DNA from 3 places in the Pectobacterium atrosepticum genome. Region 3 is predicted to be linked to each of the others. Evidence: riboswitches for the same ligand, from Rfam matches in the RefSeq annotation. Region 3 holds a riboswitch; each other region holds the start of a gene.
What was found. A riboswitch is a leader RNA that binds a small molecule or an ion and turns the genes downstream of it on or off. The one in region 3 is predicted to bind thiamine pyrophosphate.
Positions count from the first base shown of each region.

Region 1: another riboswitch for thiamine pyrophosphate. It lies ahead of thiC (phosphomethylpyrimidine synthase ThiC); the one in region 3 lies ahead of thiB (thiamine ABC transporter substrate binding subunit).
Region 2: another riboswitch for thiamine pyrophosphate. It lies ahead of thiM (hydroxyethylthiazole kinase); the one in region 3 lies ahead of thiB (thiamine ABC transporter substrate binding subunit).

Region 1 covers NZ_CP009125.1:272,491-278,801, forward strand. Annotated here, with positions in the region: gene GZ59_RS01215 (thiazole synthase) at 1-586, opposite strand, end outside; gene thiS (sulfur carrier protein ThiS) at 588-788, opposite strand; gene GZ59_RS01225 (HesA/MoeB/ThiF family protein) at 785-1,564, opposite strand; gene thiE (thiamine phosphate synthase) at 1,566-2,207, opposite strand; gene thiC (phosphomethylpyrimidine synthase ThiC) at 2,204-4,183, opposite strand; TPP riboswitch at 4,298-4,435, opposite strand; gene rsd (sigma D regulator) at 4,558-5,019, opposite strand; gene nudC (NAD(+) diphosphatase) at 5,128-5,910, shown strand; gene hemE (uroporphyrinogen decarboxylase) at 6,010-6,311, shown strand, end outside.
Region 2 covers NZ_CP009125.1:3,496,896-3,503,206, forward strand. Annotated here, with positions in the region: gene trhP (prephenate-dependent tRNA uridine(34) hydroxylase TrhP) at 1-1,194, shown strand, start outside; gene yegS (lipid kinase YegS) at 1,749-2,648, shown strand; gene psiE (phosphate-starvation-inducible protein PsiE) at 2,662-3,069, opposite strand; gene thiD (bifunctional hydroxymethylpyrimidine kinase/phosphomethylpyrimidine kinase) at 3,269-4,072, opposite strand; gene thiM (hydroxyethylthiazole kinase) at 4,069-4,863, opposite strand; TPP riboswitch at 4,899-4,995, opposite strand; gene ahr (NADPH-dependent aldehyde reductase Ahr) at 5,363-6,311, shown strand, end outside.
Region 3 covers NZ_CP009125.1:4,163,246-4,169,556, forward strand. Annotated here, with positions in the region: gene GZ59_RS18395 (helix-turn-helix transcriptional regulator) at 1-187, shown strand, start outside; gene sgrT (glucose uptake inhibitor SgrT) at 320-484, opposite strand; gene sgrR (HTH-type transcriptional regulator SgrR) at 575-2,233, shown strand; gene GZ59_RS18410 (aromatic alcohol reductase) at 2,285-3,214, opposite strand; gene GZ59_RS18415 (LysR family transcriptional regulator) at 3,488-4,393, shown strand; TPP riboswitch at 4,548-4,644, shown strand; gene thiB (thiamine ABC transporter substrate binding subunit) at 4,725-5,708, shown strand; gene thiP (thiamine/thiamine pyrophosphate ABC transporter permease ThiP) at 5,684-6,311, shown strand, end outside.

The DNA of each region.
Region 1 (6,311 bases), 1.1 Mb from region 3:
TTTCCAGCGCATCGGCCGCATGGCTGGGCGCACCAATACCCGCATCGACAATCACCGGAATACGCGCCTGTTCGATGATAATGCGGAGAAAATCACGCGTTTGCAGCCCCTGATTGGAGCCAATTGGCGCACCCAGTGGCATCACGGCGGCGCAGCCGACTTCTTCCAGTCGTTTGCACAGTACTGGGTCGGCACCGCAATAGGGCAGCACCGTGAATCCCTCTTTGACCAACTGCTCGGCGGCCTTCAGCGTTTCGATAGGGTCGGGCAGCAGGTATTTCACATCGGGGTGAATTTCCAGTTTCAACCAGTGAGTACCCAGCGCTTCACGCGCCAGTCGGGCAGCAAAAACAGCTTCGTCTGCGGTTTTGGCACCTGACGTGTTTGGCAGCAGCTTGATACCGAGCTGGCGTAGCGGAGCGAGAATGGCATCGTTGCCGCCATTCAGATCTACGCGCTTCATCGCCATGGTGACTAACTGCGAACCGGAAGCCTCAAGTGCCGCTAGCATCAGCTCTGGCGTGGCGAATTTGCCGGTGCCGGTCAGTAGTCGTGAAGTTAATATCGTATCGGCAATGTGCAGCATGTCATCCTCCCGCGATTGCCTGAAAAAGCAAAATATCATCACCGTCTTGCACTTGATGCTGTGACCAAGTGGCGTGCGGGATAATGGTCTGGTTGATGGCTAACGCTGTGCCTGGCTGGAACCGATTTATCTGGTTCAGCAGCGTCTCAACCGTCATGGCCTCTGGGCACTCAAAGGGCTCATCATTCAACGTGATTTTCATGCCACGCCTCCACATACCGGGCAATGAGGCGAACGCGTCAGTTGGAGTGTGCTCCAGCTCTGCTGCTTGCCATTGAACATTCTCAGTTTGCCGTCCAACGCGGACGGCAAGCCTGCCAGCAGTTTGATTGCTTCCAGCGCCTGAAGTGTGCCAATCACACCGACCACCGGACCAAGCACGCCAGCAGTACGACAGTTGCGCTGCGGTTCGGCGGTATCGGGGTACAGGCAGGCGTAGCAGCCAGAGTGATAAGGCGGCGTGAAGACCGTGAGTTGACCGCTGAAACCGACGGCGCTACCGCTGATCAGCGGCTTGCCAGCCCCTACGCAGGCGGCGTTAACCGCATGGCGGGTTATCATGTTGTCGCTGCAATCCAGTACCAGATCGACACGGCTGACGGCGTTGTGTAACGCGTCACCGCTTAGCCTTTCGGTAATAGCAATCGCTTCTGAATGTGGGTTTAACGCCTGTAGCTGACGCTGTGCCAACACCGCTTTGGGCTGGTCGGTTTCGCTGGTGCGATACAGAATCTGGCGTTGCAGGTTGCTGATATGCAGCGAGTCATCGTCGGCAAGCAGTAGCGTGCCGACTCCTGCGGCGGCAAGATAGAGTGAGGCGGGCGAGCCCAGTCCACCTAGCCCTACCAGCAGAACGCGGGCAGCTTTGAGCTTCTCCTGACCTTCCGGGCCAATATCTTCCAGCATCAGTTGACGGCTGTAGCGCATGAACTCGCTATCGCTCAGTCCCGCAGGCGTTGGAGGGTGATTAGTTACCATTTCATGCCTCCCGTCCCTCAATCATCTTGAGCAGCGTCGCCGTGGCTTGCCGCCAGTCTGGTGCCTGAGTAATGGCGCTGACGACGGCAATGCTGCCGACGCCCGTTGCCAGCACCGCAGGCACTCTGTCGATGCTGATCCCACCGATTGCCACCGTGGGAAAACGGCCTTGCAGATCGGCGATGTGTCGGGTCAGTTCGGCCAACCCCTGCGGCGCAGAAGGCATATCTTTGGTCTGCGTGGGGAAAATATGCCCGAGTGCGATGTAGGACGGGTTTATTGCTACTGCACGCGCCAGTTCACGATCGTAGTGCGTAGAGACGCCTAAGCGCAGGCCGGCTTTTTTAATCGCAGCCAGATCGGCTGTATCCAGATCTTCCTGACCCAGATGTACGCCATACGCCTGATGCTTTACTGCCAATGTCCAGTAGTCATTGATGAAGAGCTGAGCCTGATAGCGACTACCCAATGCGATCGCTTGGATCACATCGGTTTCGGCTTGTTCATCTGACCGATCTTTGATTCTTAGCTGGATCGTTTTCACCCCGACACCGAGCAGGCGTTCGATCCACTCCACGCTATCGACAACAGGATAGAGCCCCAGCCGCTGTGCCGTTGGGGCAAAAGGCGTCGAGTCCGTCATTTGCTTTCCTCGGCTTGTAGGCTGGTGGCGCTGTGATAAAGCTCGCTGCCACGAGAGCGGAATTCCTGCGACATCTCAGCCATGCCAATTTCAATCGGTTTGGCTTCCGTTTCCTGTTTCGCGGCGTAATCGCGCACTTCCTGTGAGATTTTCATCGAACAGAATTTAGGACCGCACATGGAACAGAAGTGGGCGACTTTACCGGATTCTTGCGGCAACGTTTCATCGTGGTAGGCGCGTGCCGTTTGCGGATCGAGTGCCAGATTGAACTGATCTTCCCAACGGAATTCGAAGCGCGCTTTAGACATGGCGTTATCACGGATTTGAGCGCCGGGGTGACCCTTCGCAAGATCGGCCGCGTGGGCGGCGATCTTGTAGGTAATCAGCCCTTGCTTGACGTCTTCTTTGTTCGGCAAGCCGAGATGCTCTTTCGGTGTCACGTAACAGAGCATCGCACAACCGAACCAGCCGATCATGGCGGCACCGATGCCAGAGGTAAAGTGATCGTAACCCGGTGCAATATCTGTGGTTAGCGGGCCGAGTGTGTAGAACGGCGCTTCGTGACAGTGCTCCAGCTCTTCGGTCATGTTGCGGCGGATCATCTGCATCGGAACGTGCCCGGGGCCTTCGATCATTACCTGTACGTCGTATTCCCAGGCAATTTTGGTTAGCTCACCCAGTGTATGCAGCTCGGCAAACTGCGCTTCGTCATTGGCATCCTGAATGGAGCCTGGGCGTAAGCCGTCACCCAGCGACAGCGCGACATCATAAGCGGCGCAGATTTCACAGATTTCGCGGAAGTGTTCGTACAGGAAGCTCTCTTTGTGATGCGACAGGCACCACTTCGCCATGATGGAACCCCCGCGCGAGACGATGCCGGTCAGGCGTTTGGCCGTCATCGGGACGTAGCGCAACAGCACGCCAGCATGGATGGTGAAATAGTCCACCCCTTGCTCGGCCTGTTCCAGTAGCGTATCGCGGAACATTTCCCAGTTCAGGTTTTCCGCCACGCCGTTCACTTTCTCCAGCGCCTGATAGATTGGCACTGTCCCGATTGGCACCGGACTGTTACGCAGAATCCACTCGCGAGTCTCGTGAATATAGCGTCCGGTCGAGAGATCCATCACCGTATCCGCGCCCCAACGGGTAGACCAGACCAGCTTTTCCACCTCTTCTTCGATGGAGGACGTCACGGCGGAGTTACCAATATTGGCGTTAACTTTCACCAGAAAATTGCGGCCGATAATCATCGGTTCCGATTCTGGGTGATTGATGTTTGAGGGAATAATAGCGCGCCCGGCAGCCACTTCCTGACGGACGAATTCCGGCGTGATGTTTTCCGGCAGGAGGGCACCGAAACTTTGGCCCGGATGCTGTTGGCGCAGAACTTCGCCGCGAATGCGCTCGCGTCCCATATTTTCGCGAATAGCGATAAATTCCATTTCGGGGGTAATCATGCCCTGTCGCGCATAGTGAAGCTGGGTGACGCGTTTGCCTGTTTTGGCACACAGCGGTCGTGGCAAATGTTCGAAGCGCAGATGATCCAGACCAGCATCCGCCATGCGCTGTTGGGTGAAATCGGAGCTGACGCCGGATAACGCTTCGGTGTCGTGACGTTCTGCAATCCAACTGGCACGCAGCTTCGCTAACCCAACGCGGACATCGGGTTGCGCGGCGGGGTCGCCATAAGGCCCTGATGTATCATAAACCGGGATCGGCTCATTGGGTTCGTATTGGGGATCGTCTTTGCTGCCGCCGAGTAGCGTCGGGCTGAGCTGAATCTCCCGCATCGGTACGGCGATGTCGTCACGCGAGCCCGCAAGGTAAATACGTTTTGAATTGGGAAAGGCGGTTCCCTGTAAAGTTTCAATAAACCGCTGAGCGGCAGCACGCTGTTCACGGCGACTTGGTTTTGACGATGTGGATGGCTCTTGTGTTGCAGACAAGGGGTTGATAGACAATGGTTCTGTAGACATAGCAAGTTCCTGTAATGCGTAAAGGGAAGATTGCTTGTCTGGAGCCCGGAGGGAGTAATAATGATATTAAGCATCAGGGTAGGTATGTAGAAATACACAGCCTTGGGCTCAATGAGGTGCATTACTCTTGTTCCCTTCGCAGGTATTAACCCGATCAGGTTCCGCGGATCCCGAATTAACGGTCTCAGCCTGTGCGCTCATAGGTTCCGTAAAAACGAAACACAAGCACGCTAGGCACTCCGACAAGATTTGCCCGTCTCTTAAACGGGCGAATAAAACCCCTACACTGTATGACGGCAAAACGCGGATGTCAAAGCGTGCCGATTTTACCTGTACAGCGTGTGATGATGGTCTTAAATAACGTCAAATGATGGCTAGTTATCGTAAACCTGCTTGATCATGTTGTCTTCTAACGTAAAACGCTCTTCTAATGCTTCGCCGACGCTGGAAAGTGCCTGCTGGAATTCGATGCAGTTATCGTGGTCGATGGCGGCCGCCAGGTGGCTATCGTAAAACGTCATGATTTGCTGCGTGTTATTTTGCAGGGCGAAGTCGAGCTGGGTGGAAAGTGCTAATACTTGTTCGCTGTGGGTCGCTGCTTCATGCAGCATTTTTTCATATAAATGAAAGTGGCCTGTTGAAAGATAGTCCACCAGATTCTGGCAAAAATTATCCAATGCCTCTTCATCCAAAAGAGAAAGCGCTTCCTTATTCGGCTTGATGCCAACCAGATGATAGTAAGCCACCAGAAGCTGCTTACGCGCTTGTAGCCATTGGTCGATTAACGCATTATTGCCACCAACGTATTCAGTCAGACTTTGTAGCTGGTTTAGCATTGTTGACTCCGTGAACGGTAAGAACTAACTGAAATCCCAGTTATAAAACTTATGTAATCACTCTGAATGTAAAATGCCAGTGAAGTGGCAGTGGAGCAATAAAAAGATATGGAACAGACGCTAAAAGGTGATGAAACCGGCTGGTGGGTCGTTAGCGATGCGGTACAAATCTGGATGCCTCAAGGAGAATTGCCACTCGGAACGGCTACAGAGTGGTCGTTACAGGGGAAAACAGCTCGTCAAATCGGTGAATGGCAAGGGCAGCTTGCCTGGCTGGTGTGTCAGGGTCGGGATACTGATATGGCATCGGTTCGCCAACTGCTCGATCAGGACGTGGGTTTATTCCAACTAGCGGGGCGAGGCGTACAGCTGGCTGAGTTCTATCGATCTCATCGTTTTTGCGGTTACTGCGGGCATGAAATGGTGCGGAGTAAAACGGAGCTGGCGTGCTTATGTCATCACTGCAAAGAGCGTTATTACCCGCAGATCGCGCCTTGCATCATCGTCGCGATTCGCCGTGGCGAGGAAATTTTGCTGGCGCAGCACAATCGACATCGCGGAAACATGTACACCGTGCTGGCTGGGTTTGTAGAAGTAGGCGAAACGCTGGAGCAAACGGTCGTGCGTGAGGTAATGGAAGAGAGCCAAATCCAGATAAAAAATCTGCGTTACGTGAGTTCGCAGCCTTGGCCATTCCCTCATTCTCTGATGATGGCGTTTATGGCCGATTATGCGGGTGGAGACATCAAGCACGATCCGAAAGAGCTGCGTGACGCAGGCTGGTTCCGCTATGACCAACTCCCTCAGTTGCCTCCGCCGGGCACCGTGGCGCGTCGGCTTATCGAAGATACGGTGGTGTTGTGCCGCGCTTATCACGAGAACGAAGGCTGACGTGGTACTATTTGCACCATAACGTATTCGTTTCATAAAACATCTGCTTCAACCCATCTATCCGGTGTAGAACCGCCGTGAGGCTGAAAGGAAAAGAACATGACTGATCTGAAAAACGATCGCTATTTGCGGGCATTATTGCGCCAACCTGTTGATATCACTCCGGTGTGGATGATGCGTCAGGCGGGGCGTTATTTGCCGGAATATAAGGCAACGCGCGCGCAGGCTGGCGATTTTATGTCGCTGTGTAAAAACGCAGAGCTGGCTTGTGAAGTCACGTTACAACCTTTGCGGCGTTATGCGCTGGATGCAGCGATCCTGTTCTCTGATATCCTGACTATCCCAGATGCCATGGGCTTAGGCCTCTATTTTGAAGCGGGGGAAGGCCCACGCTTTCACTC
Region 2 (6,311 bases), 670 kb from region 3:
CTGGGCAAGAAATTCTATGTGGTCGTTAACATCGCACCACACAACGCCAAGCTAAAAACCTTCCTGCGTGACCTGCAACCCGTCATCGAAATGGGGCCGGATGCGCTGATCATGTCCGATCCGGGTTTGATCATGCTGGTGCGGGAAAACTTCCCACAGATAGATGTTCACCTTTCCGTTCAGGCCAACGCGGTCAACTGGGCGACAGTGAAATTCTGGCAGCAGATGGGGCTAACGCGTGTGATTCTGTCGCGCGAACTGTCGCTGGAAGAAATTGCGGAAATCCGCCAGAACGTCCCAGAGATGGAACTGGAGATTTTCGTTCACGGTGCGCTGTGCATGGCCTATTCTGGCCGCTGCCTGCTGTCCGGCTACATCAACAAACGCGATCCAAACCAAGGCACCTGCACCAATGCCTGCCGCTGGGAATATAAGGTTCAGGAAGGTAAAGTGGATGAGGTCGGGAACATCGTCCATCAGCACGAACCTATCGCGGTAAAAAATGTTGAACCTGCGTTGGGCATCGGCCAACCGACCGACAAAGTCTTTATGCTGGAAGAAAGTATGCGCCCCGGCGAGTACATGAGCGCATTTGAAGACGAACACGGCACCTACATCATGAACTCCCGCGATCTGCGTGCGATCCAACACGTTGAGCGCCTGACGCAAATGCAGGTCCATTCGCTGAAAATCGAAGGCCGCACCAAGTCATTCTATTATTGCGCTCGTACTGCACAGGTGTATCGCCGCGCCATCGACGATGCTGTCGCGGGTAAACCATTCGACCCGACATTGCTGGAAACGCTGGAAGGTCTGGCGCACCGTGGTTATACCGAAGGCTTCCTGCGTCGCCATGTGCATGAAGATTACCAGAACTACGACTACGGCTATTCCGTTTCCGATCGTCAGCAGTTTGTCGGTGAATTCACCGGCGTTCGTCGCGACGGGCTGGCAGAAGTCGAGGTGAAGAACAAGTTTTCCTGCGGCGACAGCGTGGAAATGATGACGCCAAACGGCAATATTCAATTCACCATCGAATCGATGCAGAATGTCAAAGGACAGCCGACCGAGGTTGCCCCAGGTAACGGCCATATCGTTTATCTGCCGGTGCCGGACGATGTCTCGCTGGACTATGCACTATTGCTGCGCAATCTACCGGGCGCCACCACCACGCGCAATCCTAACGCGGAATAAATTAGTCATACTGCCGGATGCACAACCATCCGGCGGTACACTTAGCAAAACGCCGCTTCCTTACGGTATGCCCCCCCACCATCGCCTTTTCTCTGTCACATATAAGCGCGCTAACAGCCAGCGGGTATCGTTACAAAGCTCAGGGTTTTTTAACGAATATTAGAAACAGATCACATCAATTCGCTAGCCTTGTGGTTAATATTGCGTCGCTGAGAAAACATAGAACAAAAAATAAGCGTAGTGATACTACTAGGAACCACCTCCTTGGCCAGCTCAATCTCCCTTGAGCTGGCTTTTCTTTTTCTGTCGATCACGTATTTCCCCACCGCAAACATACCCTAAATAATTCGAGCTTCAGGAAGGCGGCAAAAGAGGGAATCCCGATGAGCTTACTCAGGTAAGTGATTCGGGTGACGTAGCGCAGCCAACGCACATGCAACTTGAAGTATGACGGGTATATTCACCGATTCTTCTGATGTCTACATGCCGATTTAATGACTATGATTAACTGCAACGTTTCCGTATTAACAACATCGTAGCCAGAGAAAGACGACATGGAAAAAAATCCAATCACACTGCTGATTTTGAATGGGAAAAGTGCGGGTAATGACGAACTTCGCGAAGCCATCGGCGAGCTACGCAAGGATGGCTATACGCTACATGTCCGCGTAACCTGGGAATACGGCGATGCCAAACGCTATGTGGAAGAGGCTATCCAGCTCAAAGCCGATAACGTGATCGCGGCGGGTGGCGACGGCACCGTCAATGAAGTTGCCGCAGCGTTAGCCGTGCAGCCGGAAGCGGTTCGCCCATGTCTGGGAATTGTGCCGCTGGGCACAGCCAACGATTTCGCCACCAGCTGTCAGATTCCGATGGAGATGCACAATGCGTTGACGCTGGCGATCAAAGGCCGCGCCACGGCGATTGATATCGCTAAAGTGAACGACAGCCACTATTTCATCAATATGGCGACGGGCGGATTTGCCACGCGCATTACCACTGAAACACCCGCCAAGATGAAAGCCGCGCTGGGGAGTGCCTCTTACGTGCTACACGCGCTCTTTCGCATGGATATGCTGCAAGCCGAGCGCTGTGAGATTCACGGGCCGGATTTTCACTGGTCGGGCGATACACTGGTTATCGCGGTAGGGAATGGCCGTCAGGCAGGCGGCGGACAGCAGCTTTGCCCTGAGGCGCTGATCAACGATGGGCTGCTGGAACTGAGCGTGCTGTCGGCAACGGAGTTGCTGCCTAATATGCTTCAGGCCTGGTTTACCGGCAGCGAAAACCAGAACATGATTTCCGCGACCCTGCCTTGGCTGGAGATCACCGCCCCGGACGATATGACATTTAATTTGGACGGCGAGCCGCTCACCGCCAAACGCTTCCGCATTGAGGTGCTTCCCGCAGCGATTCACTGTCGGTTACCGCCCCAGTGTTCGCTGCTGGAATAGCGGCGCGTTTAGATTACTCTCGCTTCAGGCGATTACTGTTTGCCAGATACAGCGTCACTACCAGCAACAGGATCGCCGCGGAATACACCAGCGTATCCGACGGGCTTTTGTGATCGACAATAATCAGGCGAATGATGGCCGTAATGCCGATGTAGATAAAATAGCGCAGCGGGAAATGATAGCCAGACTGGAAATACTTCACGATCAGCGCAATAAACTCAAAATAAAGGAAATAGATCACGATGCCTTCTATCAGCTGATAGGAGGAATCTTTCTCGCTGGAGATCAACAACACCTTCGCCAGATGAAACGTTTCCTTAACTAAAAAAATCACCAGAATGGTTGCCAGCGCCAACAGGCCGATATTGAGTATCGTCTGAAGCGCCTTGGCAGCCATCGCACTGCGAGCAGAACCTGCCATATGTTATCCCCACACCCTATTTCATATTAACGCCAAGATTTCAGAGCAAAATAACCGGACACACTCGCACTGTCACGCCGAAATACGCTTAATTTAGTTTGAAATTACTGACAAAGATGTCGCGCAAAGTACAAGTCGATTTACTTATACCCGTCATACGTCAAACGATAGGAAAGCCGCAGCTCGAATTATTTAGGGCTCACCACCAGTGATGGAAGTGATGAACAGGGCCGATTCCGTGCCCGACCTCCAGCGTGTCGGCCTGCTGTAACGCCTGCTGTAAATACGCCTTCGCCACCTTAACCGTCTCGCCCCAGCTATCGTGACGTGGCCGCAGTGCCGCCAGCGCGGCAGAAAGCGTGCAGCCAGTGCCGTGCGTATGACGCGTATTCACGCGCGGGGAGCTAAAGCGCTGCGGTTCATCCTGTCGACTGAACAGCCAGTCCGGACTTTCCGCTTCACTAAGGTGACCGCCTTTCATCAACACCGCCTGACAACCCATCGCCAGCAGCGCTTCCCCCTGCTCACGCATTTCCCGCTCGTTAGCGGCGGGTGACGTATTCAGCAGCGCTGCGGCTTCCGGCAGGTTGGGCGTAATCAGAGAAACCAGCGGCAGCAGCTCACGACGGATCGATTCTACCGCCTCCGGCGCGAGTAGCGGATCGCCACTTTTCGCCAACATAACGGTGTCCAGCACCACGAAAGGCACGGCGTAATGGCGCAGGCGTTCAGCAACAGTTTCGACAATATCAGTCTGCGCCAGCATCCCAATCTTGGCGCTATCGATACGCACATCACTCAGCACGGAATCTAACTGCGCTGCGACAAAATCCGGTTCAATCCGGTAGACGGACTGCACGCCACGCGTATTTTGTGCCACCAGTGCGGTAATGACCGACGTGCCATAAGCGCCCAACGCGGAAAACGCTTTTAAATCCGCCTGAATACCCGCCCCACCGCTCGGATCGGTACCCGCAATCGTCAACGCATTGATACGCTTCATGCCAGCTCCTCCGCGCGTAGGGTATAGAGTCGATCGAGGAAATTAGGGATAAAACTTCCTGTGCCTTGTGACACTGAAGCCGCCTGCTGCCCCGCTAATGCCATGACATAGCATGCTGCCGCCACGTGGGATAAGCGGTCACCTTCCAGAGAAGAAAACCCCGCGACCACCGCCGACAGTGCGCAGCCCGTACCGACCACGCGCGTCATCATGCTATCGCCGCCGGTTACCGCGATATCACGCTCACCGTCCGTGACATAATCCACCGCGCCGGTCACCGCAACAATCGTCCCCACCTGCCGAGCTAACTCTCGCGCTGCAGGGAGTGCTACCAGTGAATCATCAGCACTATCCACGCCCCGTCCTTGTGCAGCTAACCCAGCAAGCACCATGATTTCAGACGCATTACCGCGAATCGCCGCTGGTTTCCATGTCAGCAATTCTCGGCAAAATTCAGTACGAAAGGTTAAACCGCCTACGGCAACCGGATCGAGCACCCACGGCGTACCCGCCTGATGTGCGCTGTTTACGGCCGCACGCATCGCTTCAGCGCGCGTACGCTCTAGCGTCCCGACATTAATCAGCAGCGCATCCGCCACCGCGCTGAACTGCGCAGCTTCTTCAGGATCGACTACCATTGCAGGCGACGCATTCAGTGCCAACAGCACATTAGCAGTAAAAGATTGCACCACATCGTTGGTCAAGCAGTGCACCAGCGGAGCAGCAGAACGAAATTGGGTAAGTGATGTTGCTGCCTGAGCGGCAGAAAAGTCGGCGGGTTGCGTGTTCATAGGTCTCCCAACCGGCGTGGAAGAAGGCGGCAACCGGTGGGATACCGTGACTTCCCTACGCTGGCATTATCCAGATCAGGTGGTACGGGTATTTCTCAGCCTTCACAAAGAAGGGCACCCCGAGTCATGTACTTAGAGCCATCCCAGTAGGCGTTATTGGTGCAGCCAGTTTGGACGCGGACAGCGCGCAGAAACCGGAGCGTACACGTAGTACGTGAGGATTATTCGCTACACTCACCCTTCGGGCCGCCCCAAGGGGCGTTCAAACGCAATTGCGTTTGTGCGAGCACTGCCCAGGTTCAAAATGGCAAACGAAATAGCCCTAATGGGATAGGATCTTACGCTTTGCAGCATAAGTAAGTGCCCCCCGTAAAGCAAGCGCTAGCCCGCTCTACTCCGGCGTTGACACAAAATGAAAAACCACAGGCACGTTGTGACATAGAGAAAAACGTCATAACCCTTTAGACTGGTTAATCAAACCCATACTGAGGAAATTGTGATGACGATAATCAAGAGTTATGCCGCACCGGAAGCAGGCGCAGCGCTGGAGTTGTATGAGTTTGATGCGGGTGAACTGCAGGCGGAAGATGTCGAAGTCGTGGTTGATTACTGCGGCGTGTGCCATTCCGATCTCTCGATGATCGATAACGAATGGGGAATGTCGAGCTATCCGCTGGTTGCCGGGCATGAAGTAATTGGTCGTGTGCACGCGTTGGGTGACGCGGCGAAGAACAAAGGATTAAAGATTGGTCAGCGCGTCGGCATTGGCTGGACGGCACGCAGCTGTGGGCACTGCGATGCCTGTATCAGCGGCAGCCAAACCAACTGTCAGCAAGGCAGCGTGCCAACGATTCTGAACAAAGGCGGTTTTGCCGATAAGATCCGAGCGAACTGGCAATGGGCTATCCCGCTTCCTGATTCCATTGATATCGAATCGGCGGGTCCGCTACTGTGCGGCGGCATCACCGTCTTCAAACCGCTGTTAATGCACCATGTCACTGCGACCAGCCGCGTCGGCGTGATCGGTATCGGCGGTCTGGGGCATATTGCGATTAAGCTCCTGCATGCGATGGGCTGTGAGGTCACGGCGTTCAGCTCAAACCCGTCCAAAGAGCAGGAAGTGTTGGCGATGGGTGCCGATAAAGTCGTCAACAGTCGCGATCCGCAGGCGCTGACCGCACTGGCAGGCCAGTTCGATCTGATCATCAACACCGTGAGCGTCGATCTGGAATGGCAACCCTACTTCAACGCGCTCGCCTACAACGGGAAGTTCCATACCGTCGGCGCAGTAATGAAGCCATTTAGCGTTCCAGCCTTTACGCTCATCGCGGGCGACCGCAGCGTTTCTGGTTCTTCTACTGGCTCACCGCATGAGCTGCGTTCTCTGATGAAGCTCTCCGCACGTGCCAACGTGAAGCCACAGACGGAACTGTTCCCAATGTCGAAAA
Region 3 (6,311 bases):
GTGGAGTGATGTCGCCGACTGGCTAGCCAAACAAAAAAAAATACCACAGGAATTGGCCGACAACGCTCGGCAGCTTGCCACGATTAATCTGGCCTTGCAGATACGCAATGCACACCAGCAGGACGAATTGGCGCGTTATTGTGCATTGCTCAGCGAGGGTAAACCATTACGTGAAAACTACCGCTGATATCTCCTTAGGGTAAACCATCAGCGACAACTCAAACGCGGTAAGCAGATCTGCACCATAAAAAAAACCAGCGAGAAAACTCGCTGGTTGGTGAAACATCACCATTACTCAGAATACATTTCCTCGCACCACCTAGAGCCAATGACGGTATTCGTCGTCGGACATTTCGTTCAGGTGCCACTGCGTCGCCTGCTGCAATAATGCAACGCGCTGTTGGGTAGACATCCATCGCAACCACTTCACTTTACAGGTCGATAAGTAGGTTCGATAGAACTGGGACAAACGGGAAATTGTCATGAGCCACCTCCTCTCTTTCCTTGTTAGAAAGTATCGACGTAATATAGGGAAAGATAAATTGATGACTTTAGTGCAGGGAGTTCCTCTTTTATGTCTTCTCCTCGATTGCAACAACAGTTCATCCGTCTGTGGCAACACTTTCAGGGACAAACCACCGACACCACGCTGCAAGAGCTGACGGGGGGGCTGAACTGCTCACGCCGCCATATCCGCTCGTTATTGAACGCGATGCAGCTGGAAGGCTGGCTCATCTGGCAGGCAGAAGCCGGAAGAGGAAAGCGTTCGCAGCTCTCCTTTGTGTATACCGGATTAGCGCTACAGCAACAGCGTGCCGAGGATCTGCTAGAACAGGATCGTATTGAGCAACTGGTGCAGTTGGTCGGTGACAAAGAAGCGGTGCGCCAGATGCTACTCTCCCACCTTGGCCGGAGTTTCCGGCAAGGAAAGCACATTCTGCGCATCCTCTATTACCGCCCATTACGCAATTTGCTGCCCAGTTCGGCACTGCGGCGCTCAGAAATGCATATTGCGCGACAAATTTTTAGCGGCCTGACTAATATAAATGAGGAAAATGGGGAACTAAAACCCGACCTGGCTCATCACTGGCAGATGCTAGCACCGCTGCACTGGCGCTTTTATCTGCGACCGGCTATCCGTTTCCATCACGGTCGTGAACTCACGATGGACGACATCACCACATCATTATCACGGCTCATTCCGCTTCCACTCTTCTCCCATATTGAAGCGGTGAATTCACCGATGCCGTTTGTGATTGATATCCGGCTGAGTAGCCCAGATAAATGGCTGCCGTGGCTCCTGGCCAGCGTGCACGCCATGATTCTGCCGCAGGAGTGGCAAACGCTGCCGAATTTCGCCCAACACCCGATTGGCACTGGGCCTTACGCTGTAGTACGCAATAACAGCAGCCAGTTGAAAATCCGCGCCTTCGACGACTATTTTGGCTATCGGGCGCTGATTGATGAGGTCAACATCTGGGTTTTGCCGGACGAGCCGGAAGAAATGCCAGTGTCTGTCCAATTCCAGTCTGATGATTCCCACCATGAACAGCTGGAAAGCCGAATGGAAGAAGGCGGTTATTTCCTGTTATTCGACAAACGATCGCCGCTGAACCAGCGTCCAGAAGCGCTGCGATGGCTAAGACAGGTATTTAACCCTATTTCGCTACTCAGCCACGCCAATACCAGCAACCAGCGCGACTGGTCACCCGCCTATAGCCTGCTGCCACGCTGGCATCACCATCATCCCGATACGCCACAGTCCATTCCCGATGGACTAACCGACGTCACGCTCACGTTCTATCAGGAACACCCAGAGTACCGGATATTAAGCGAGATTATGCGCACGCTGCTGGCACAACAGGGCGTTACCCTACATCTTCAGACCATCAGTTACGAAGATTGGTATCAGGGCAATGCCGAGAGCGATATCTGGTTTGGCAGCCTGAATTGTTATCTGCCGCTCGAATTCTCGCTGTTCGCCATGCTCTATGAGTTGCCACTGGTGCAACATTGCCTGAATGACGACCTAGATACTGATGCACAGCAGTGGCGTAGCCATACGTTACCAATGGCGGAATGGTGTGAAAAGCTCATCAAGAGTGGGCAACTGCATCCGTTATTGCACCACTGGCTGCAACTTCAAGGGCAGCGCAGCATGCGCGGCGTCAGGATGAATATGCTGGGCTGGTTTGATTTTAAATCCGCCTGGTTCGCGCCGCCGGAACGCTGACTGCATTTGGAAAAAGTGCGGGGCACGTTGAATAGCTCCGCACGTTTCTGTCTATTTTTGCAACTGCATCCGTAAGAAATGCTCGACGTCGACCGTCTCGTAACCCTTACGTTCATTGAACGTGCCGGATTTGTCCCACCACATCCCCTCTCCCAAAGCAAACGCGGCCCGATAGCGTGCCATTGCGTCATCTGGAGCCACTTTCAGATCCCTGCGCAATTTGTCCAGAGTCCATAGTGTCTTCTCAAAGACCTTCCCCGTGACACGTTCAACGACATCGGCAAGTTGCCCGTATGAGATCGTGTCACCTGCCACGTAGACAACCTCATTAACCCATCGTGGTTCGGCCAACAAGATTTCAGTCGTGAGCCAGCCAATGTCTTCGGGGATCGTCACGGTCACTTTCGTATCCCAACTTCCCAGACCGTGAAGGATTCCGCGTTCCAGATCCACCACATTGAAGGCGGGCTCAAACAGGAAACTCGTGAACATACCGGTCGAAACGATCACCCATTCGGTACCCAGTTGGCTACGTAGCAACTGTCTCACGTCGTACTGCTCATCAAAAACCGGATGGCCACTTTTTCGCCCCACGACGTCATAATCAACACCGAATTGCCAAGGGAAATAGCGCGTGACATTGGCAGCCAACACAGCTCTGGTTATTTTCATTTGAGTGCCCGGCCCTGCTACGAATCCCGAACAGTTCAATACCGTCTTATAATGCTTGAAAAGCCCCGTCAGAGCGTATTCATCAGAGGCCAGATCGAACCCGATAACGTCAACCCCTAGTGCACGGAGTTCGCTCAGTGTTGCCATACCCTGCTCCGACGGATCGTTAACGGTGTCCGGTGAGACGAGTACCGTGACCGACAACGGCAAGGCTCGCGCACGCGGTGCAAGAGCACGCAATACCGCCATACCGAGTTGCCCTGCGCCAAGTACAAGAATATCTTTCAATACTGTTCCGCTGTCATTCACGCCTTAATTCCTTCAAAATTTCAAATTATCTCTATCACAGGGAGTGATGAACGTCCCTATGCATTCAGTGTGCTAACATGCCCTTGGTCTGATAATACTTGTCAGCACAAGGATATTTAGAGTTCGAGTGTCATGTTATACAAAAATGTGAAGATGATAAGATTCAGCCCCATCACTTCATAATTTGAAAAAATCAAACGATAAGGTGATATAGCTGCTAATACGGCAGTACGTCTTATCAACGTTTCATCGCAAATGGGGAGACATCATCGTATGGATCGGTTTCAGGCCATGGAAACATTTATCCGTGTGGTCGATGCGGGTAGTTTCAAAAAAGCGGCGGAAACCCTGCATGTTCTGCCATCCACCGTCACCCGTAGCATCAAAGAACTCGAATCACATCTCGGCGCTCGGTTACTCAACCGAACGACGCGAGCACTCAGTATTACGGATGTTGGCCTGCGCTATTACGACAGTTGCAAAGCGATCTTGCGGGATGTGCACGCGGCGGAAAGCGTAACGGCACAGCAAAAGGAGGAACTACAGGGAACGATCAGAATCGGGGCGACACCTTCTCTGGTCAAAAATTTCCTTATCCCGGCACTACCCGACTTCTGTGAACGTCATCCTGGAATAAGGTTGGACTTCCACCTGGGTGATGCCACTGTGGATATTGTCCAGCAAGGTATCGATTGTGTCATCAGAACCGGAGAACCGCCGTTATCGCGACTGGTCGCACGGCGACTCGGTACGTTCCAGTGGCATATCTGCGCTTCCCCACGCTATCTTGAACAGCATGGACACCCCACAACGGTGGACTCGCTCAAAGAGCATACCGCAGTGGGATATACCCACAGCCGGACAGGTCGTTCAACGAGTTGGGGGTTTCACGATGAGGCACACACCGTAGCGATTCCGCGAGCAGGACAGATCAGCGTAAATGACACCGATGCGTATGTCGCCGCAGGCGTAGCCGGTCTGGGCCTACTACGCATTGCCAGCTATATGGTACGCCAGCAACTCTCTGATGGACATCTTGTCAGGCTGCTTCCTGATATCGGATCACCGCTTGAACCTATTTTCATCCTCTACCCGCAAAGCCGCCACCTTTCGCCTGCTATCCGCGCCTTTATCGACTGGTGTACCGCGCTAATCGAGAAGGAAGCCGTGAAATGGTGAATGTCCACAAACAGAACAACCAAGGTCATTACGTTAAACGAAATTGTGCACGTACTGCGGTCACACCACAGCGTCCAAGTGTGCATATAAGCTTGGTTCGCGCCGCCGGAACACTGAGAGCCTTTCGCTACCCGACTTAACCCTTTACAATGAGCCGTTCTCAACGGGGTGCGGAGAATTTTTCGCTGAGAAGATACCCGTCGAACCTGATCCGGTTAATACCGGCGAAGGGATTTGAGAGTGCGGCTTATTGCTGCCTCGAAGTCCTTTGCCACCCTATGATTCTCAGGAGTGCAAAGTGTTAAATCAATTATTACAACGTTCAGCCATCGTGCTGAAAACCAGCCTGCCTTGTCTGTTACTGCTCTCAGCATCCGCTTTCGCCAAGCCCGCCCTTACCGTTTATACCTATGACTCGTTCGCTTCCGAGTGGGGTCCAGGCCCCGTCATCAAGACCGCGTTTGAAAAAGAGTGCGAGTGCGAACTGAATTTCGTCGCGCTGGAGGATGGCGCATCGTTGCTGAATCGTCTGCGTATGGAAGGCAAAAATAGCAAAGCGGACATCATTCTGGGGCTGGACAACAACCTGTTGCAGGCTGCTGAGCAAACCGGCCTGTTTACGCCACACGGTCAGGACACTAGCGCCGTTACGGTGCCGGGCGGCTGGAGCAATAAAACGTTCATCCCTTACGACTACGGCTATTTCGCGTTTGTGTATAACAAAGACACGCTGAAGAACCCACCGACAAGCCTGCATGAACTGGTGGACAGCAACGCGCCGTGGAAAGTGATCTATCAGGACCCGCGCACCAGCACACCGGGATTAGGTTTGCTGCTGTGGATGCAGAAAGTGTACGGCAACGATGCGCCGCAAGCTTGGCAGAAGCTAGCGAAAAAAACCGTTACCGTGACCAAAGGCTGGAGTGAAGCCTACGGTTTGTTTCTGAAAGGGGAAGCCGATCTGGTACTGAGCTATACCACGTCACCGGCCTATCACATCATCGAAGAGAAGAAAGACAACTACGCGGCAGCCACCTTTAGCGAAGGGCATTACCTGCAAATTGAAATCGCCGGGCAGTTGGCTTCCAGCAAAAATCCTGAGCTGGCAAAACGCTTTATGCAGTTCATCCTGAGCCCAACCTTCCAGCAGGCGATCCCCACCACCAACTGGATGTATCCGGCGGTGAAAACCGAACTGCCAGCAGGCTTCGCGACGCTCGCGGTTCCTGAAAAAGCCATGCAGTTCAGCGCGCAGGAAGTCGCCGATCAAAGGACGCAGTGGATTCAGGCATGGCAACGCGCCGTCAGCCACTGATCGGCGGACGTCTGTGGCCAGGGCTACTGGCCACCACGCTGTTAATTTCCGTTGCCGTACTGGCTTTTGGCGCACTGTGGATACAGGCACCAGAAAGCCAGTGGCGCACGCTATGGCATGACAGCTATCTCTGGCATGTCATTCGGTTTACCTTCTGGCAGGCCTTTCTCTCTGCGCTGTTTTCTACCGTTCCGGCAATTTTTCTTGCCAGAGCGCTATATCGGCGGCGCTTCCCCGGCCACCGCTGGCTGCTACGCCTGTGCGCGATGACGCTAGTGCTGCCCGTACTGGTAGCCGTTTTTGGCCTGCTCAGCGTGTATGGCCGACAAGGCTGGCTGGCCTCTGCGCTGGGCTGGCTTGACCTGAAATACACCTTTTCGCCCTATGGATTGCAAGGCATCCTGCTGGCGCATGTGTTTTTCAATCTGCCGCTAGCAACCCGATTGTTGTTGCAGTCACTGGAAGGGATCGCCACCGAGCAGCGTCAGTTAGCCGCCAATCTGGGCATGGACAGCTGGCAGCATTTCCGTCTGTTGGAATGGCCTGCCCTGCGCAGGCAAATTTTACCCACCGGCGCGCTGATTTTTATGCTCTGCTTTGCCA